3 regions of the Candidatus Paraluminiphilus aquimaris genome follow, and region 2 is predicted to be linked to each of the others. Evidence: predicted binding sites of a transcription regulator. Region 2 holds the regulator's gene; each other region holds the start of a gene.

Region 1 (7,205 bases), 150 kb from region 2:
CATCTGCGCCAATCTGGGCTCGCCAGCCATACATGAAATTATTTGCAAAGTATTCTGCCTGCTTCAACTGACCGTCAAACAATGCATTTCTGGCCTCAGCCCTGCGTGACTTCATAACCTGATCGTTAAAAGACGGAATGGCGATAGTCGCCAAGATACCAATGATGGCCACTACGATCATAAGCTCCAAAAGCGTCATGCCATGCTGGCGACTTTTTTTAAAAGCCATTACCTCCCCCTCGGCGCAATATACGGTGGCACTCACGTAAGTGTTCTTCATACTCTCAATGCTTAAATTAGCGACTTTGCACTGAACTGTCATTGATTTCTCTTTTAGTGCGACATTAAATCTCTCGGGGCTTAAACACATCGCACGGTCGCAGACGAAGCCAAATACACGACTTGGACAAAGAAACCTAAGTACTTCGCTACAATCGGATTCAGCCCCCGAGCTCGGTTCTTTGCGTAAGAAGTTAAAATGCTGAACGAGTCCGTCCCTAGTAACGTAGATAGTAAAAACAGCGAGTCTTATTGAATGAAATTACGTGCTTTACTGCTAGGCATACTTCTAACTTCGCCCGTGGCAACTTACGGCGCAGGTGGCAACTCCGTTGTAACAGTGAACCCCCCTATTCCAGCGCCAGATTGGACCCTACCGGCCATTCAAAATGCGAAGGGCAATTTGTCGATGTCGGACTTCCGTGGAAAGATCACGTACGTGGATTTCTGGGCGTCCTGGTGCGGGCCGTGCCGTCTCTCTCTGCCGGCATTAAATGCACTGAATTCGCAGTTTGCCGATGATCCCGTGCAGTTCCTTGCTATTAGTATTGACGTAGTCGAGGAGGACGCCTGGGATTTTCTTAAGCGCTACTCTGTTGACTACCCTGTCGTCATCGATACAGAGGGCGATATTGCACGCACCTTCGCCGTTGATGGTATGCCCTCTGGATACTTACTCGACGGACAGGGTCGTGTCAGAGAGATTCACATTGGTTTTAAGCGCGGTGATGAGCTCAAACTTGCAGAGAGCATAAAACGCTTACTGTCCGATCTGGTGACGTCAGAGGTGGACGAGACCTGAGCAGTTCTCCCCCTTTGCGTTGCGAGCCTTTACAGTTCGCGGCCTGTACACAGGTCTGCGGACATCGAGAGCCTTGCTATGCAATCTGACACTGAGTCATGCAACACCGAGCAGGAAACCCTTTATTACGACGGCGCTTGCCCCTTGTGCGCACGCGAGATGAAACATCTGGCAAAACTGAAGCGAGACAGCCTCGCTCTCGTTGATATTCACGGGATTGAGGTGTCTGAGGGTATGCCAAGTAAAGAAGACCTACTCTTGAACTTACACCTCAAACGAGGTGACAAGTGGGTAGTCGGGGCCGACGCGAACGTTGCGGCCTGGCAGCACACCCGATTTGGTGCACTGTGGGCATGGCTACGCTGGCCCGTTATTCGAAACATTGTCGATCCGGTCTATGCCTTCTGGGCACAACGTCGTTATGAGGGGCTCTACGGAGAACGCCAACGCCCTGCGACGAGTACAGAAAATCAGGCCGCAAAATGATTCTCGGAAAACGTGAGATTGAGGCGCTACCCCGGCGGTACCGCGCGGCGTTAATCAACAGCCTTCCTGGCTACAAACCAGTTGTGCTAGCCGGAACCGCGGATACGAAAGGCCACACAAACCTTTCAGCCATCAACTCGTGTTTTCATGTCGGCGCAGTCCCTGCCCTTCTCGGCATGATCATCCGGCCCGCACCTGAGGGCACTGAACGTCATACACTCGAAAATATTCTTGATACGGGATGGTACACATTCAACGCGTTGACACCCGAGATGACTCAGCGCGGGCATCACACATCAGCGCGATTCCCACGTGAACAGTCAGAGTTTGAAGCCTGTGGTTTTGAGCCCAGCTGGCAGATGCCCATCAAAGCACCTTTTGTGGCGGAGTCACCGCTGCAGATCGGTCTCAAACTAGCAGAACACCAACCTCTGGATATTAATGGGACGCATCTAATCATAGGTGGCGTCGAGAGTGTTCAATTCAGCGACGACGCACTTCGAGACGACGGCTCGGTAGACCTGCACACACTGGGTCTCGTGGCGGCAGTGGGACTGGACGCCTATCATGAGGTGGCTCCAGGGCAACGATATGCGTACGCCAAGGCAGATAGACCACCTGAACTACTGTAAAACGTGGGTTTAAGTTGCCGGACCATATCGATCCAATGAACTTTCTTGGGTACCCTCTTGTCTATAAAAAACAACCGGGGGTAAACCAATGTCAGATGAGCAGCCAGACGCGAAAGTTCAACCAGTCATCTTAGGGATCATCTTCGCCCTGATTCTCGCCACACTGGTGTTTGTTTTGGCGACCGGGGATTACGGCGAGTCGCAACCAATGGAAGACTTTACGGTCATTCAGCCGGTTGAAATTGCAGAGCCCGTCGTCGTGGAAGTAGAGCCAGAGCCAGAATCTGTCCCCGCTTTCGTTCCCGAGCCTGTTGCACCCCCACCCCCACCCCCACCTGCGGTAACAGAGGAGACTGCAGACAGCTTTGCGCGAGAGGTCATCGACACTCTTAATGGCGGCAAAGCACTCAAGCAGTTTGTCGCGGGCGATTACGTTGTTGAACGCAGTGTCGCCATCGTCGATGCCCTGCGTCGTGGCGAGGTGCCGTATAAGCTTTTACCCGTAGGAAAACCGGCGAGCGTATTCCCGACGTTGGAAGATGGCGTGCGAGTGACGATGAACCCTACCGGCTTCACCCGTTACGACGGCTTTGCTAACTGGGTCAATAGCCTAGATGTCGCTGCCATCATGGCGGTGTTCAATGACTATGAGTCATTGGCTACAACGGCTCTGTCGCGCATGGGTGTCAACGACTTTGATATTGGCGGCGCCGCACTTGCTGCGACCACACATATTTTGGCAACGCCCACCCTGCCCGAAAACGCCGAGCTGGTGCGCGACGAAGCGAACTGGGCGTACAAAGACCCTGAGTTGGAGTCGCTCACCCCACTCCAGAAGCAAGTGCTTCGCATGGGGCCCGACAACGCGGAGCTTGTTCAACAAAAAGCGCGCGAACTGCGCGGTGCGCTACTTGGAGACCTACCGTAGCTGCGGACCTCTAAGTCTTCGGTGGCAAGACACCAGCACGAGTTCAACCCGTTCTGTCTAGTTGCAACTAACTCACTCGTCAGACGTGGCTTCAAGAAGATGCATGAAGTGCGACGGCGCGAACCCGCGTGAGCTCATGAAACGCCCACGCTTGGCGCGCTCCTTTTGCTTAAGCTCCCATTCTTCAGGCATTGGCTTTGCACCAAACTTGCGGTCGTAAACGTCCTCCGCCGCGGCAAACCAGTCAACCCCGTCTGGAAACGCATCAACGAGTGCCGCATCAGGATCACAGCCCTTCTGACGCAACTCGTAAGCGACTTTGGAGGGGCCTGCGCCGCGATTTACCAATTGGCGAGCCATCGACGCCGCGTAACGCTGATCACTCAGCAACCCCTCACGAGTCAGCTGGTCCACTGCATCGTGGATGACGACATCACTCTCTAAGCGTTTACCAAACCGTTTTTTAAGCTTGGTAATGATCTCTTGGGAGGAGTGTTCTCGCCTCGCGAGTAAGTCCATACCCGCAAGGCGTACATCCGACGGTTTTACTTCCACGTCGGTGCTTACTCGGCGGTCACTTCTTCGGTCTGCTCAGCAGGTGCATCGGACTCATCAGAGGGGATATTCATAGTCTGACGCCGAATTTCGCCTTCGATCTCAGAGGCAATGGCGGGGTTCTCATCGAGGAACTTCGCTGCGTTCGCCTTTCCTTGACCAATCTTGTCGCCCTTGTAGGCATACCACGCACCCGATTTGTCGACCAGGTTCAGCTTTACGCCCCAGTCGAGCACCTCACCCATATGATAAATGCCGGCGCCGTACATGATCTGGAACTCAGCTTGCTTAAAGGGTGGCGACACCTTGTTCTTGACCACCTTTACCCGCGTCTCGTTCCCTACAATTTCATCGCCATCTTTAATGGCGCCAATGCGGCGAATATCGAGACGTACCGATGAATAGAACTTAAGCGCGTTACCCCCGGTCGTTGTCTCTGGACTGCCGAACATCACACCAATTTTCATGCGAATCTGGTTAATAAAGATCACGAGGCAATTTGTCTGCTTAATCGCTCCCGTTAACTTACGCATAGCCTGACTTAACAGGCGAGCTTGCAGACCCACATGCGAATCACCCATGTCGCCTTCAATTTCAGCCTTTGGAGTTAGCGCGGCAACTGAGTCAACCACTAGGACATCAACAGCACCCGAGCGCACCAGCATTTCAGCGACCTCCAGGGCCTGCTCGCCGGTATCAGGCTGAGACATGATGAGATCGTCCATTTGCACGCCTAACTTCTCTGCGTACTGCGGATCGAGCGCGTGCTCCGCGTCAACAAAGGCCGCCGTACCCCCAAGCTTTTGCGCTTCGGCAATGACTTGTAGGGTTAAGGTTGTTTTTCCCGAGGACTCTGGGCCGTAGACCTCAACAATTCGGCCTCGGGGAAGACCGCCGATACCGAGCGCAATATCCAAACCCAACGAGCCGGTTGAGATGGCGGGAATCGCCACCTGCTCGTAGTCACCCATGCGCATGACTGTACCTTTACCAAACTGACGCTCAATTTGGGCCAGTGCTGCGTCCAACGCTTTTTGCTTATTAGGATCCATGAGTTTCTCCCTTTGGCACACTTCGATGCCGCTTAACGAATACTGTATATATAATCAGTGTTTTATTTCCTGAATGCAAACGAGTTTAGAGGTAAACGAAGAAAAAAAAACATCATTGCCTAACACCTGTCGTCAAAGGCGACAGACAATGCGCTGCACACAGCAGCGAGAGGGGGAAATTGATTTGGAAGCGAACCCTATTTAGGCCAGCGTGCGGTCAATCATCGCCAAAAATACCCACCACCTTCTCTCCCGACGCATTGATGCTGGCGCGGTACATACCCGGTGTATTAAAGGTGAGCGCCACATTCCCTTTGGCGTCGACGGCGATAATTCCCCCGTCCCCACCCGCCTTGACGAGCGTTTTATTGACCACCTCGTCAGCGGCTTGGCTCAAGGATTCACCGGCAAGCTCCATCCGCGCGCACACGTCGCGAGCTACCGTATGTCGAATAAAGTACTCACCATGACCCGTTGCAGAAACCGCACAGGAGGCGTTATTTGCATAGGTACCTGCGCCGATCACAGGGGCGTCACCAATGCGCCCCCAACGTTTGCCTGTCATACCACCGGTGGAGGTACCAGCAACCAAGTTACCCATAGTGTCAAGGACGGCAACGCCAACCGTTCCAAACTTGTAATCGGGTTTGGGCGACAGGCCCGCCTGCCGTGCCCGCTTGTAGGCCTCAAGCGCCTTTTGGCGACGCTCGGTGTCAAAGTAGTCCTCTGGCACCCCTTCAAACCCTTGTTCCGCAGCAAACTGTTCAGCACCGCGAGATGCCAACATGACATGAGGAGACCGCTCCATGACAGCGCGCGCAAGGGCGATCGGAGACTTAACGGTCGTCACGCCCGCAACGGCTCCCGCATCCAACTCAGCGCCATGCATGATCGATGCATCGAGCTCATGATGCCCCTCCCATGTGTAGACCGCACCACGCCCTGCATTGAAGAGCGGAGAGTCCTCCATGCGCTGGATAATATTCACAACAACATCAAGGCCCACCGCGCCCGCTTTCAGCTGGCGATGTCCCTCAACAATCGCCTCGTCTAAGAAGCGGGAATACGCCATTGCCTGCTCTGGTGTCATTCGCGCGCGCTCGATCGTCCCCGCACCGCCGTGCAGTGCTATCGCAACGGGCGGCTCTTCAGCGCTTATGGGCGAGGTGAAGAACGTCAGCAGTAAAAAAAATAGCCGGCCCCTCATGCGCCGTCATTCCGGAATACTGAGCCCGCCTTCATTACAAAACTGGGACGCTCCAACACCCCCACGTCTTCGAGAGGGTTACTATCAAATGCCACGATATCAGCATGAAAACCGGGAGCGATCTGTCCCAGCTCGTCCTCTACCCTAAGAAGCTTCGCGGCGTTAACAGTCGCCGCCTGAATGGTTTCCATGACCGGCATACCCGCTTCTGCCATGAAGCGAAACTCTCTCCCGTTTGAACCGTGTGGAGAGACACCCGCGTCGGTACCAAAGGCTATTTTCACACCGGCTTTATAGGCCTCGCCGAAGGTGTCCTGAATCAAAGGGCCAATGGCTGCAGCTTTGGGCCTGACGACAGCTGGAAGCTTGTCATCGAGCTCGGCCAGATCACCCACCCATTTTCCGGCCGAAATTGTAGGGACGTACCAAGTGCCCTGCTTACGCATAAGACGCATTGCTTCCTCGTCCATGTACGTGCCGTGCTCTACAGAGTCGACGCCGGCTCGAATCGCTCGTTTCATACCCGTCGCGCCATGGGCGTGAACTGCCACGACAAAATCATAGTCTTTCGCGGCGCTGACAACCGCCTGCAATTCCTCGTCCGTGAATTGTGGGTTATCACCGCTCTTTGCTAACGAGAGCACACCGCCGGTCACGGTCAACTTTACGACATCGCTCCCGTCCTTATAGCGCTGACGCACTGCTTTATAGGCGTCGTCAGGGCCATTGATAACGCCCTGCTTGGGGCCGGGGTCACCACGCAAATCCGCGCGTATGCCATTAGTCGGGTCAGCATGGCCTCCCGTGGTGGCCATGGCCTTACCCGCGGCAAAAATGCGCGGACCGTCAACGAGCCCTTTTGCAATCGCATCTCTTAATGCAAAGATCGCTTGGATATCGCCCGCACCCAAATCGCGCACCGTTGTAAACCCTGCATCCAAAGTTCGCTTAGCGAAAACGCTCGAGCGCAATGCAATATCAGCCGAATTCATGAAAAATTCTTCCGAGTAACTTGCGGGCGGGTTGAGCTCGCCGTCTAGATGCACATGCATGTCCATGAATCCAGGAGACACATAGGACGCGCTAAGGTCGATCACCTCGTTGCCCTGGGATTCAATAAAACCCGATTGCACCGACGTAACACGCCCAGATTCGATAATCACAGATTGCTTCTCAAGCAACTTGCCGCTCTCGGTATCGAACAGGTGTCCGGCGTGAATAATGGTTGCAGCTGATGTGAAAGGTGCGACGAAAATACCGCAGA
Region 2 (7,205 bases):
CTGTCTTATCTTGGCTACAACCCATAAGTGCCGAAAGCGATGCGGTTGTCGTGGATAAATGGACTCAGAGCGACAGGGAACCTCATATTCAGGGGACGCTGCAAATTAACGGGCCTTCGGCTTCATCGCGTGAGTATCGTTTGGCCACCAACCTGTGGACCAACACAACGGGGAGTTATCTGCCCCAAAAGTTACCCCCGCTTGCGCTGCCTGCCCCGCCTACGCGCGTCCTGCTAATTGAGCCTGAGCAGGTAATCACTCAGGTGCTTGAGGAGCCGACAGTAGAGTTCATTGATATCACGACCGGGTTAAATACTCTCAGACCTGAGCCGATTGACACGGTGACGACGGAGGATGAAGACCCCGTGGTAGCGGCGTTACCGAAACACGCAATTGCGCTTATGGACCAGCGCGACCTGAGAGAGGGTTATGTGAGGTACATTGACCACCCCGTCATACAAGTCGCCGCAGTTTGGCGGGAACTCACGTACGCTGAGCTTTTTGAGCTCGGTGAGGCCCAGCGTGTGCGCCGAGACATCGACAGCCTAACTCGCGGGCTCATTAACACCGAGTCGGCGCCCCAAAAGCCGTCTACAGCCGAACGAGAGCCAGCTCAAATCACTCGCTAGGTTCAATCGGTGTGTGATGTATTGTTTGGGTCGGGAACGCGACCTCTGCACCGTGTGCTGCGACAATTTCGAGGACTTTGAGCAACACATTTTCCTTAATGCTGTGGTACTCCACCCAATTGGTTGTTTTAGTGAACGTGTAGAAAAAGAAGTCGAGTGACGACGGCCCCATGTGGTTAAAGTTCACGATGAGCGTTCTATCCTGAGCGATGTCAGGGTGCTCGAGCAACATGGTATGCACAGCCTTTACAATGTCCGCCACCTTTGCGGCATCCTCGTATCGCACCCCTACCGTTTCGTATATGCGTCGATTCGTCATTCTTGAAGGGTTTTCGAGGGAAACACTTGAAAACGTCGAGTTTGGAACATACAACGGTCGCTGGTCGAAAGTCCGGATTCTCGTCATTCTTAGACCAATCTCCTCGACAGTTCCCTCGATATTCCGGTCAGGAGACCGTATCCAGTCACCAACGGCAAAGGGACGATCCAGATAGATACTGACACCCCCAAGAAAGTTTGCCAGAAGGTCTTTCGCTGCGAAACCAACCGCGATGCCGCCAACGCCGCCGAAGGCCAACAAGCCAGACACTGACACACCCAGAGATTGCATTACCATCAGTACAACCAGCACCCAAATAGTAATGCGAGCCAAGCGTGCAACGGCGTTAATGGACGCACGATCATCGGATCCCTTTGGGCCTCGATGATCCGCTAATAACTCCGCCTCAATTCCCGCTGATACCCGGTGCAACAACCAACCAATGAGCAATATGGCGCCCGTATCGGCGAGGTGCAACAGCCCCATCCGCAGACTCTGAGCCTGTTCAAATAACCCCAACGAAAGGTAGAGGACACAAATCCACATCGCCCATTCGGCTGGCGGCGAAATCGCGTAATAAACGACATCATCCCATCGAGCGGCCGTCGTATCGGCAAATGAACCCAGCTTTTGGACAAGCTTTCGAATAAGCACATGAGCCACAGCACCAAGTAACAATAGCGACACCAGTGCAGTTGGGACCGCGGGAGTCCCCAAATAATCACTCAAGGGCAAAACAAAACTGAGAATGGATTCCATGACGACTCCAATGAATTGATGACGCCTAACCTACCCATCGAAACCCGATCGGCCAATACTGTACATTTATACATACTGCCTTTATCATCAGGAAATCGAAAGGAGTAGCACTATGGCAAAGTTGACCGCGCGCCAACAGCAAGTAATGGATGTCATCAAGGGTAGTATCGACACAACCGGCATGCCGCCTACCCGCGCTGATATCGCACGAACACTCGGTTTTAAGTCGGCAAATGCCGCAGAGGAGCACTTAAAAGCGCTCGCCAAAAAGGGCGTGATTGAGTTAGTCGCCGGCACATCTCGCGGTATTAGACTAACAGAGCAAAACGGCATCCCAATTGTTGGCCGCGTGGCGGCGGGCGCACCACTACTGGCCCAGGAACACATTGAGGACTATTGCGATTTGAGCTCAACTTTTTTCTCACCGCCTGCGCATTACTTTTTACAGGTGTGCGGCGACAGCATGGTCGATGCAGGAATCTTCGATGGCGACCTTCTCGCCGTGCACAGCACTTCACAGGTTCGACAAGGCCAAATTGCTGTCGTGCGTATCGATGACGAGGTGACGGTCAAGCGTTGGAACAGGCTCAGTGATACTCGCGTTGACTTGGTTGCAGAAAACGACGCCTACGAGCCCATTCAGCTGGACTTAAGCCAAGACTCTGTCGCGATAGAGGGGATAAGTGTCGGCGTGATCCGCCGGTAGTGCGAACCGCTTGTTAATGCAGCGTTCGCGACTCAGATGCCTCAGCAGCGTCCGAAGACTCGATTTCTACACCAGTCATCTCCGCGATCTTTGCTGCCGCTTGAATCCCAGCTTGAATCATAACCTTTGCAACTTCGAGGTTATTCTCCATGAGATAGGCACTCGCCTCTTCCGAAAATTGGATGCTCACTAATGGCTCTGAATCGTCGTCTGCTCTTTGCAGAACGACCTCACCATCACCCAAATCAACAATTTCTAAAAGCGACGTAGACATCTGACAACCTCACAATATGTCGTGTTGTTTTACCGACAGTAACACTATAGATCGGGTTTTGCCACAAAGGCGCGGTAGTTTCATGACTCGTCAATCGCATCAGCAACCCGACCAATTAGGGCCTCAAGCTTCTCATAGATCTCTGCCGCTGACGCCGAATTAAATTGCTGACGCGTGACCGCCAACACATTTTTTGGACGCCGAGGGGACAATCCCGGGGATATGGGTTGCAAGAGGTCGGCCAGCCAACCGTCTTGCTCCAAGTTCGCCATCTCGCGAACCTCAGGTGATACCGCTATGCCAGCTGCGAGAGACGGCAGCGCGCGTGCTGAGTGCGGTGGATCGTTGGGCAAATTTACCACGCGTTGACAAGCAAGTAGCTGCCAACCGTAAGCATTGAGTAAGTGCAGTCTCGTTGCAGGTGCAAAAGCGGCGTCGATGGCTGGCGCCGCCTGCTCCTTCGCTGTTTCAGCCCGCCGCCAAGCATCAATCATGATTGATGCCATATACAAAGAGTGATTTGCGTAGGATTGGGCCTGACTCAATCTAAGGTCTCTGACTTATTTCTTGGACTTAGACGAAGCGGCGGCTTTCGATTTCGCCTTCGCACGTGGTTTGGCCTTTGCTTTCTTTTTCGGAGCAGGCTTACCCGACCCCTCCGCTACCCATCCGGATGCATTGAAGTAAGCTTTCCAGCCCGTTGCCTTGCCATCCACCTCAGTCATGACGTACTGCTCTTTGGTCTTTCGACTAAAGCGGATCTGTGTTCGATTTGACGCATCATCGACCCGCGGCGCATCCAATAAGAAATGATACTTGGGGTCCAACTCAGCCTGATGCCCAAGAAGCTCGTCAACAAACGGCGCTCGCGTCTCTCTATGTTTCGGAAACTGACTCGCCGCTAAAAACAAACCGGCCGCACCATCGCGCAAAATATAATGATCTTCCACCTTTACGCACTGCAACTCCGGCATGGGAATCGGATCCATTTTAGGTGGCGCCGCCTCCCCGTTTCGCAGTAGCTTGCGGGTGTTTGAGCATTCAGAATTGGTACAACCAAAATACTTGCCAAAGCGCCCCGTCCTGAGTTGCATTTCAGAACCGCATTTGTCGCACTCAAGTGTTGGACCATCATAGCCTTTGATCTTAAAACTACCTTGCTCAACGAGATAACCGTCGCAATCGGGGTTGTTACCGCACACGTGAAGCTTTTGTGTCTCATCGATCAGATAACTGTCCATCGCCGTATTGCATTTGGGGCAACGCTCCTTGCTAAGCAACAAGCGTGATTCCGCCTCATCATCAGCATCCGCGGAGACTGCCTCATCGCCGGGAATCAGATTCATGGTGTTCTTACACCGCTCTTTTGGCGGCAAGTTGTAACCCGAACAACCTAGGAATACGCCGGTACTGGCGGTCCTAATTTGCATTGGCCGACCGCATTTTGTGCAAGCAATCCCCGTCGCGGTGGGCTCGTTAGCCTGCATACTGCCCTCGCCCGGGCTTTCTGCTAACTCAAGCTTGCTGCGAAAATCGTCGTAAAAGGCATCCAGTACATCACGCCAGTCTTTTCGGCCCTCTGCAACCTCGTCGAGATTCTCTTCCATTGAAGCCGTGAACCCGTAATCGAGAAGGTCTTCGAAGCTCTCCTGAAGACGTTGGGTCACGATGTCGCCCATTTTCTCGGCGTAAAATCGGCGGTTCTCAAGCTTGACGTAACCACGATCTTGAATGGTTGAAATAATGGCCGCGTAAGTCGATGGACGTCCAATGCCGCGCTTTTCAAGCTCCCTTACAAGGCTTGCTTCACCGTAACGAGCTGGAGGCTTGGTAAAATGCTGTGAAGGCAACAGCTCACTCAGAATAAGCGCATCACCTGTCTTGTAATCTGGCAATATCGCGTCATCGCCTTTTCGCGCCACAGGCGTTTGAACGCGTGTGTATCCGTCGAACTCAACTACCCTGCCTTTTGCTGTCATATCGTATTCAGCGGCAGTGACAGTGAGCGTCGTACTCAAATAGCGTGCCGGTGTCATTTGACAGGCTACAAATTGCCGCCATATCAACTCGTACAAGCGCTGAGCGTCTCTCTCCGCGTCTTTTAGCGTCTCCGCCCGCAATCGGACGTTGGATGGACGTATCGCTTCGTGGGCTTCCTGAGCGCCTTCTCGCGCGCCGTAACGATTAGGCGCGTCAGGCAAGTACGCCGCTGAAAAATGCTCGGTAATATAATCGCGGCAGGAAGCCACCGATTCACTGCTCAAATTCGTAGAGTCAGTTCGCATATAAGTAATATGCCCTGCCTCATAAAGGCGTTGTGCCAGCGTCATGGTCTTTTTGACGCTGAAACCAAGGCGTGTGCTTGCGGCTTGTTGCAGCGTTGACGTAATAAAGGGGGCTGAAGGACGTGACGTCGTTTTACGCGCCTCCAGATCAGACACCGTATACGCCGCATCTGACAGGGCCGACACCGCCAATGCGGCATCAGACTCTGACTTTGGTTCGAATGCCTTCCCTTGGTATCTGACCACTTCAAATCGAACGCTTGGATCGCCCGTTCGCTGTAAATCAGCATGAAGTTGCCAATATTCTTCTGGGACGAAAGCGCGAACCTCTCGTTCGCGCTCGACTATGAGGCGTACCGCTACGGATTGAACACGTCCCGCAGAAAGACCTCGCGCAATCTTTGCCCATAAAAGCGGTGACACTTCAAAGCCAACAACTCGATCTAAAAATCGTCGCGCTTGTTGCGCATAAACACGGTTGGTATCGAGCTGGGTGGGTTTAGCAAAAGACTCTTGAATCGCACGCTTTGTAATCTCGTTAAAAACCACTCGTTGGTAACGAGCGTCATCGCCACCAATGATCTCCTTGAGGTGCCATGCAATGGCCTCCCCCTCTCGATCCAAATCGGTGGCAAGATAAATAGCGTCGGCAGACTTTGCGAGCTTCTTGAGCTCATCGACCACTTTCTCTTTGCCTGGCAATATCTCGTAGCGAGCGGCCCAACCGTTCTTAGGGTCAACACCCATTCGTCGCACAAGTTGCTCTCGCTTCTTCTTAGCTTGGTATCTTAGCTTTTCATCAGGCGCCATTTTGCGGGTAATCGCCGCCTGGGCAGCACGCTCTTTTGGATCTGAGGTCGGTGCACTGCCTGCCGTAGGCAAATCACGAACGTGCCCGACACTCGACTTCACAATGAAGTCTGAACCCAAATATTTATTGATCGTCTTTGCTTTTGCGGGCGATTCGACGATAACCAGTGATTTACCCATGAGCTAACTTTTGCTTCCGACATGACATTTAGGGACGACAGGATCGTCGTTGACGGCGGAGTGTACGGGACAAAGACGGGCAGAGGTCAAGCACTTAATATGAATTTGCCTATGTCAAAGCTATTCAAAACCGTGGTCACTCACTAAGGAGTCAATGACTGTGATGACCTTATCCACGGCCTCCACGTTCCCTTTTTCGTCCCAGAAAACCGAGACATAATCTTCACTAAGCTCAACAATGTGAGCACCGTCAGGGAGCGATAGCACACTTCCTGTTAGCGGTTTTTCGAGAGGAACACTGCACCAGACGCCCAATGACCTGACCGCAACTTGGGGATGATCGAACGACAGATGTCGGTCAACACGTCTTCGCCGGTAAGCGACGAGGGACAAGTCTGAGGGCATCCGAAATCGAGCGGGAATATCCGGGGTCGACCCTAATTTCACGATAACCCCCCTGTCCATTGCATGCTCCCTGACCTTCGCCTCATAGCGTTGAGCTTCCGACGGTAACGCAGACACCAATGGGGCAATCGCAACTGCAATAATCAATAAGATCCATACGATCGACATAGGCGCCTCTACTAGTGCTGGAAATCCGAGCGCGGTATTCTCTGCTTACTAGGGGATACCGCAGGTTTTATTATGGCTTATAAACGACTACTTGTTGCCATCGATCTGGGCGCAACATCCGATAAAATTGCAACTAAAGCTGCGACGTTGGCACGAAATCAACAGGCGGAAATTCACGTTCTTCACATTGTGGAGCCGTTGTCACTCACTTATGGAGCGGACCTTCATCTTGACACCTCGGAGCTGCAAGAGGAGATCAACGAGCAGGCCGACACCCACCTTACTCGCTTGGCAGCACACCTGAACATCCCAGAGCAGCACTGCCATCTGCGAAGCGGACGACCAGAGCATGAGATCCCCACTTTGGCCAAGCAAATCGGTGCCGACCTTATCGTGTTAGGCAGCCACGGTAGATGGGGTTTAGAGCTGCTACTGGGGACCACGACCGATAGTGTTCTGGGCGCTGCAGACTGCGATGTCTTGGCCGTCAGAGTCGATCGCGAAAAATAGGATTAAGCGTAAAACCGCTCTATATCAAGCGTGTCGAACGGCCACCCGAGCTCAGCTTTATCGCTACGCTGCAAGACGGGAATACGAACACCGTAAATTCTTATAAGATCCACATCTCGGCTAATATCGACCGCATTAAATGCCAAACCTAAGTAATCAA
Region 3 (7,205 bases), 870 kb from region 2:
GCCCGAATACTATCGGTGGGAACAATGGTTTTTCACACGACTTTATGAAAAGGGTCTCGTCTACAAGAAAATGGCCACGGTCAACTGGGATCCTGTCGATCAAACAGTGCTTGCAAACGAGCAAGTGATCGACGGTCGCGGATGGCGATCAGGCGCCGAGGTTGAGCGCAGAGAGATCCCCCAATGGTTTATTCGCATCACCGATTACGCTGAAGAATTATTGGATAACCTAGACAAGCTGGAGGGTTGGCCTGAGCCAGTTCGACTCATGCAACGCAACTGGATTGGCAAGAGTCGCGGGGTCGAGTTGAGCTTCGAGCTCGATACGCCCATTGCAGGGCTGGATAAGATCGACGTCTACACAACCCGCCCCGACACCCTCTTTGGCGTGAGTTATGTCAGCCTTGCAGCGGAGCACCCCATCAGCCTTGCGCTTGGTAAAGATAATCCGGCACTTGCGACCTTTATTGGTGACTGCAAGAAAGCCTCTGTTGCCGCAGCTGATATGGCGCGGGCAGAAAAGCTCGGTATGGATACGGGAATACGTGCGAGCCACCCTCTGACTGGGGAAGCGATCCCTGTCTGGATCGCAAACTATGTATTGATGGACTACGGCTCGGGCGCCGTCATGGCTGTTCCAGCGCATGATGAGCGAGACTGGGAATTCGCTCGGCAATACGCGTTACCGCTTATTAGCGTGATCAATGACGAGGGCGGACAACCTGCTGATGTAACGACCGCGGCCTATATTGAGCGCGGAACACTGACGAATTCGGGCACTTACGATGGCCTCGCCTTCGAAGACGCCTTCGAAAAAATAGCCAGCGCACTCGAAGAAAAGTCATTGGGCAAAGTGACCACACAATATCGTTTACGTGATTGGGGTGTGTCTCGACAACGTTATTGGGGCACGCCGATCCCCATGTTGAATCTCGAGGGCGGGGGTGAGGTACCCATTCCTGCGGACCGGCTGCCCTCGCTTCTCCCGGAGGATGTCGTCATGGATGGCGTGGCGTCACCCATAAAGACCGATCCCAACTGGCGTAAATTTGAGATCGACGGCGCCACATGCGAGCGTGAGACCGACACGTTCGATACCTTTATGCAGTCATCCTGGTACTACGCGCGATTTACCTGCCCTGACTATGATCAAGGAATGCTGGACTCGGACGCCGCGAATTACTGGCTTCCCGTCGATCAGTATGTCGGCGGTATTGAGCACGCGATATTGCACCTTCTTTACGCTCGCTTCTTCCACAAGCTTATGCGCGATGAAGGGCTGCTCAGCTCTGACGAGCCCTTCGAGCGTTTGTTAACACAAGGCATGGTGCTCAAAGACGGCGCGAAGATGTCAAAATCAAAGGGAAACACCGTCGATCCCCAAGAGCTCATAGATCGCTACGGTGCAGATACCGTCAGACTATTTAGCATGTTTGCGGCGCCACCCGAGCAGTCGCTTGAGTGGTCGGATGCTGGTGTGGACGGCTCTCATCGCTTTCTCAAGCGATTATGGCGCTTAGTGCAAGAAGCAGAGTCTGGCGCCGCCCAAACTCTGGAAGCGGCGACGCTCGATAAGGCACAGAAAGCCCTGCGTCGAAAAACACACGAAACGATTGCTAAAGTCAGCGATGACTACGGACGACGACAAACGTTTAATACGGCTGTCGCTGCAGTGATGGAGCTCTGTAACGAAGTGAGCCGACACGATGGACGATCTGCCGAAGACGCGATAGTGATCCACGAGGCGTTATCTTCGGCCGTCCTGTTGTTGGCGCCGATTGTTCCGCACATTAGCCAAGCGCTTTATCAGACATTAACAGGTGAGCACCTACTTGATGCGACGTGGCCAGTGGTTGATGAGTCGGCACTGACTCGAGATGAAATAGACATCGTGGTGCAGGTGAATGGTAAGGTCAGAGCCAAAATCGCTGTTGCCGCCGATGCAGACAAAGACGCGGTGCAGGAAATAGCGTTAGCTCATGAGAATGTCCAACGCTTCATTGAGGGCGTTAGCATCAGGAAAATCATTGTTGTTCCGGGAAAGCTTGTCAATGTGGTTGCTAACTAGGTTACCTCTGCGCGGTAGAGCGCTAGCAGGTATGCTGCTTGCGCTCGTGCTGACAAGCTGTGGCTTCGAGCTACGCGGCCAAAATGCGCGCGCTGAGACCCTTGGGCTGTATCCTATTTCTGTTGTCAGCTCCGCACCAAATAGTGAATTTGCATCGCAGCTACGTACATCACTACTTAGGTTAGGCGCGCGCGTCGTCGGCCCATCTGAGGCGACGCTCATTTTGCAGGTGGGCACAGAGCGCTTTGAACAAAGAAACCTGTCACTGACCGCAAGAGCACGGGCCGCAGAGCTCGAAATTAGAGCAAGCGTTACATTTTCGCTGCAGCTGGGCGAGCGCTGGCTAGTCGAAGGTGAAACCCTCACGGTGGTGGATCAAATGCTAAACGATCCTCTCAATGTGGTCGGTAAGACGGAGGAGCTAAGACTTCTGCAGGCTGAGCTTCGGACGACCTTGGTTGAGGCGCTGACGCGCCGCATTGATTACAGACTCGCGGCCGATAATGCAGATAAGGCCTGAGCAACTCGACCAATTCTTAAAGCAAGGCTTATCGTCTTGTTACCTCGTCACAGGTGCCGAACCCCTGATCGTCCAAGAGTGCGCAGACGCCATTCGCGTTGCGGCAAGAGGCCAAGGCTGTATCGACCGTGAGCGCTTCGATACAACCGATAAAGCTGCTTGGCAAAATCTATTGCAAAGTGCGAGCGCCATGTCGCTATTCTCGGACCGTAAATTAATCGAGGTTCAAGTTGAGAGCGGCAAGCCGGGTACCGAGGGCAGTAAAGCCATTCAGGAATATCTCACGATGGAGTCTGATGATGTCCTACTCATCGTCGCCGGAAAAATTGATAAGCAATCCCAACGCGCTAAATGGTATACCGCGTTAGATCAGCGTGGAGCCATTATTACCGTATGGCCCGTGGGACGGCGTGAAATGCCGTCATGGATTCAGGCGCGACTCAAGCTACGCGGTATGTCGGCCGATCGCGACGCAGTCGCCCTATTGTCCGAACGAGTCGAGGGAAATCTACTCGCAGCTGCACAGGAAATCGAAAAGCTGAGCCTCCTTGCCAGTGACGATCACTTATCGGTTGAACACGTTGCTGAATCGGTGGGCGATAGCGCTCGCTACAATACATTTGGCATGGTCGATACGGCGCTCTCTGGCGATGCACGCGGCGCCCTAAGAGCACTGCGAGGACTGCAAGCCGAGGGCAACGCCGCACCTGTCATCTTATGGCCAGTCTCGAAAGAGTTAAGGCTACTAATCGATGCGGAATCTGCCGTGCGAAAAGGAACCTCACCCGCCAATGCCCTCGACCGTTTAGGCGTCTGGCGCAGTCGAATAAATCTATTGCAGTCAGCGCTAGCAAGGCACAACAGAGAGTCGCTTGAAGTCTGTTTATCACTCAACTTTGCCGCGGATGGAAGCGCCAAAGGCTATATGCCCGGTAACTGCTGGGACTACCTTGAGTCGCTCATTGTAACCTTAGCTACCGGCGCATCTTCGGTCATGCCCCGACGCCGCCGATAGAGTCCTATAAGACTCAAAACTCCGAAAAAAGCGGCAAAGGCAAAAGCGACAACAAAACCCAGCCACTCCGCCACAGCACCGTGAATTGCTGCACCCACAGCAGGGGCTGCCATCATGGTCATCGACCATAAGCTCATGACGCGGCCATGATACGGCGGATCGATCACGAGTTGCGCTAGAGTCTGACACGCAGTTCCCGCCAGAGTTGTCGATAAACTGAGCAAACCCACTAAAACAAATAGACTTGATAGATCCGTTATCCAGAAAAGATTAGAGAGCAAACCCGCTGCAAAAAGCATGGCCATGACGCTCATATTATATAAGTACCGAATATCAGCCCTCAGACGGCTCATGAGAAAGCCACCCAAAACAGCCCCACCTCCCGCGGCCGCGGTCAGCCAAGCCAGCTCCGCAGCACCGCCGGCGATGAGGCGCCCAGATACCGCGGGTAAGAGTTCGATAAAACTGCGCCCTAGAAACCCATTGATCGATGTCAGCGCGAGAATAATGACAAGGGGGGCAGCGCTGAAGACATAGCGGAGTCCGTCGACAAACTCGCTGTTTACACTGCCATGTGCTCGTTTTTGGCGTGTCCCCACGCCGCCTAGGGATTTTAGGATAAAACCCGAGGCTGCAAATATGAGGACAGGCGTTGACCACGCCCACGTAGCACCGGCACGGGCAATAATTGTCGCGCAAATAGCCGGACCTAAAATACGGGCAATGTTAAATGACATGGCGGTCAGCCCGACTGCACTGGGAAGTGCCTCGCGCGGCACTAACAGCGGTACCAGAGCGAGACGCATAGGGCTGTGCATTGCCGATACGGAGCCCAGTGCCGTAGCAAGAATCAGTAGCACCGATAAGTTGAGCATCCCGAAATAGGTGGCCAGCGCACCACTCATAGCAATCGCTCCATGAATGAGCATTGACCATATCAAGCCGTATCTGGGGTTTATGCGATCTGACTGAACACCGAAATAAGGCGATAGCAGGAGCGCCGGCGCAAGCATGAGGGCGCTTACAATTCCCACCCACAGTGCCGACTGTGTCAGCTCCCAAGCGTTCCATCCCAGGAGGAAACGCAACATCCAACTACCCAAGCCTGAACACCAACTGGCTGGGTAATAGCGTCTAAAGCGCGGTGCATTTAACGCAGAATGCTTCACCTGTCGCTTTTCACGACACACAAATGGCGCCTCTCTTGCTTTTCAGCCGCAATGGAACTACTGTTTATTTATACAGTATTTTTACTGGTGCTTTTCCGAAAAGCATCACATCTACTTTGCGGAGCTCATCATGACCTATTCCATCGAACAGATCATTAATCGTCCTGACACCTGGCAGGGCATCGACAACCACACAAACTCCCGCGTTATCTTAACCACCAAACCTACCAATACAGATTGGCATAATAGGCAGAGTGTACCAACGGGTTTTGCATCTCTCGATGAAGAATTACAACTAAACGGCTGGCCAAAGCATGGCGCTGTCGAGGTCTTAAGCGATCACGACGGCACTGAGTGCATGGGGTTATTTCTGCCAACCATGGAGCGACTTTCCAGTGAAAAACGCTGGCAAGCATTTATTAATTCGCCACACACACCGTATGCACCCTTGTTACGCGCGCACAACATTCCCTCAGAACAGATACTGATGGTGCACCCCAAACACCGGGATGAAACGTTGTGGGCAGCAGAGCAAGCTGTTCGAAGTACAACTTGCAGCACCGTTTTTGTGTGGTTAGGGAGCACTCACTATCGTTATGCTGAAATACGAAAGCTACAACTCGCAGCTGCGAGTACCGATACGCTGCTGTTCTTATTTAGGTCAAGTGATGCGCTAACCGATGCCACACCCGTCTCACTTAGACTGCATATCAATGCGTATCGTGAAGTCACCGTCGTTAAGCAACGTGGCGGCAAGCGCGAAGTTGAAATACAGCTACCTGAAAACCACCTTCTAAAGATCAAGACAGTGCAATCTCATAGCAAAGCCGTAGCGACTAAGACCGGCACATTCCTAACCCCTGTCGCTTAGGGTATCCCTTTACTTTCCCCTCCCCGGGCTCGGCTCCCCTCCGAGCTTCCGGGGCAACCTTCTTCTGATATCACCGCGATAGGCGGATACTCTTTTACGACATCAAAACAGTCATCGCCTGCGTTATGCTTGATGCATACCTTAACGTAGCAATCTAATGCCGGACTTACCTATCAGCCTAGACGTTCTGTATGTCCTGATCACAACCAGCTTTATTGCGTCGTTATTGACCGCATCGTTGGGTATCGGGGGTGGCACACTCGTTTTGGCCGTACTGGTCGTTACCGTTCCCATTACAGCGGTCGTACCCCTGCATAGTGTCGTTCAGCTTGGATCAAACTCCGGCAGAACGGTCATGACACGACATCACATATCAAGACAACTTTTCTGGCCACTGGTTATTGGCGCTTTTATTGGCACCCTGCTCGCCGCACCACTTTCCGCCTTCTGGTTAACGGATATGCAGTTAACGCTGCTCCTCGCCACCTTTACCCTTGTTGTTACCTGGGTCCCGATCCCTGCCGTAAAAACACATAGCACGCGCCGCAACTTGGTTTTTAGTACGACGGTAAGCTTCGTGGGTGTTTTTGTGAGCGCCACCGGCCCCTTGATCGCTGCATTTCTTAGGCATCAAGCAGCCAATCGAAAAGAACTTGTGGCGACCATGGCGGCCAGTGTATCTACCATGAACTTTCTTCGGATCGTTCTCTTTAGCACCCTGGGATTCATCTGGAGCGAGTGGCTACTCCCCCTCGCTCTAATGATTGCTGCGGGCTTTGGTGGAACGCTCATAGGCCTGCAGCTTCTTGGTCGACTCCCCGAGCAGTTATTTCAAACTCTTCTTAAACTTCTTTTGACCGTGCTGGCTCTATTGATGATTGTTCGAGTTCTTTAATCCGACCCAAGAACAGTGCCTGTTTGAACACAGGGAGTGCTATATCTCTGTCAGTTGGGAAGCCACCATTGCATCGATATTATCCGCCAACTTACTCAGTGGCACCGGTCCGCTCCCCAATACGGTGTCATGAAACAATCGTATATCGAATTGATCACCGAGACGCTCTTTGGCACCCTCGCGCAGTTCAACAATACGCAGCTTCCCAATCATATAAGCCGTGGCCTGACCCGGCATCGCAATGTAGCGCTCGATCGCTTTTATGCAGTCATACTCAGCGTTCGGCGTATTCTCGACCAGATAGTCGATGGCCTCTTCACGGCTCCAACGCTTGCTATGTATACCTGTATCCACCACCAGTCGCGCGGCGCGCCATAGCTCCATAGCGAGCTGCCCAAACCGTGAATAGGGGTCCTCATAGAACCCCATCTCATAGGCGAGCTGCTCCGTGTACAGACCCCAACCTTCAGAAAATGCGGTGAAGCTCAAGTAACGCTGAATATCTGGAACACCTTTGAGCTCAGCCGTAATAGCCCGTTGCAGGTGGTGTCCGGGCAAACCTTCATGAAACGCCAATGCCTCTAGATCTGTTTTTGGCATGGCGCTCATGTCGTAAAGATTGGCGTAAAAGATACCCGGCCGAGAACCATCGGGTGGTGGGCTTTGA

What was found. Region 2 encodes LexA, which represses DNA repair genes until DNA is damaged. Its sites were predicted from a motif close to ACTGTNTNTANANACAGT; they were not measured.
Region 1: a site for LexA is predicted at 4,776-4,793, ahead of recA (recombinase RecA). Genes of this name have one in related genera too.
Region 3: a site for LexA is predicted at 4,832-4,849, ahead of imuA (translesion DNA synthesis-associated protein ImuA). Genes of this name have one in related genera too.

What each region holds. Positions count from the first base shown of each region.
Region 1 is NZ_CP036501.1:1,723,372-1,730,576, reverse strand. Features, by position in the region: gene E0F26_RS07875 (type IV pilin protein) at 1-229, opposite strand, end outside; gene E0F26_RS07870 (TlpA family protein disulfide reductase) at 536-1,081, shown strand; gene E0F26_RS07865 (thiol-disulfide oxidoreductase DCC family protein) at 1,160-1,567, shown strand; gene E0F26_RS07860 (flavin reductase family protein) at 1,564-2,199, shown strand; gene E0F26_RS07855 (DUF3014 domain-containing protein) at 2,288-3,127, shown strand; gene E0F26_RS07850 (regulatory protein RecX) at 3,200-3,682, opposite strand; gene recA (recombinase RecA) at 3,691-4,734, opposite strand; gene E0F26_RS07840 (isoaspartyl peptidase/L-asparaginase family protein) at 4,952-5,941, opposite strand; gene E0F26_RS07835 (metal-dependent hydrolase family protein) at 5,938-7,205, opposite strand, start outside.
Region 2 is NZ_CP036501.1:1,877,207-1,884,411, reverse strand. Features, by position in the region: gene E0F26_RS08595 (hypothetical protein) at 1-629, shown strand, start outside; gene E0F26_RS08590 (mechanosensitive ion channel family protein) at 619-1,707, opposite strand; gene lexA (transcriptional repressor LexA) at 1,820-2,413, shown strand; gene E0F26_RS08580 (hypothetical protein) at 2,427-2,687, opposite strand; gene E0F26_RS08575 (hypothetical protein) at 2,768-3,181, opposite strand; gene topA (type I DNA topoisomerase) at 3,248-5,962, opposite strand; gene E0F26_RS08565 (hypothetical protein) at 6,083-6,535, opposite strand; gene E0F26_RS08560 (universal stress protein) at 6,608-7,045, shown strand; gene E0F26_RS08555 (glutaredoxin family protein) at 7,048-7,205, opposite strand, start outside.
Region 3 is NZ_CP036501.1:18,188-25,392, forward strand. Features, by position in the region: gene leuS (leucine--tRNA ligase) at 1-2,068, shown strand, start outside; gene E0F26_RS00085 (LPS-assembly lipoprotein LptE) at 2,052-2,588, shown strand; gene holA (DNA polymerase III subunit delta) at 2,572-3,603, shown strand; gene E0F26_RS00095 (MFS transporter) at 3,534-4,793, opposite strand; gene imuA (translesion DNA synthesis-associated protein ImuA) at 4,903-5,643, shown strand; gene E0F26_RS00105 (sulfite exporter TauE/SafE family protein) at 5,801-6,538, shown strand; gene E0F26_RS00110 (DUF885 domain-containing protein) at 6,578-7,205, opposite strand, start outside.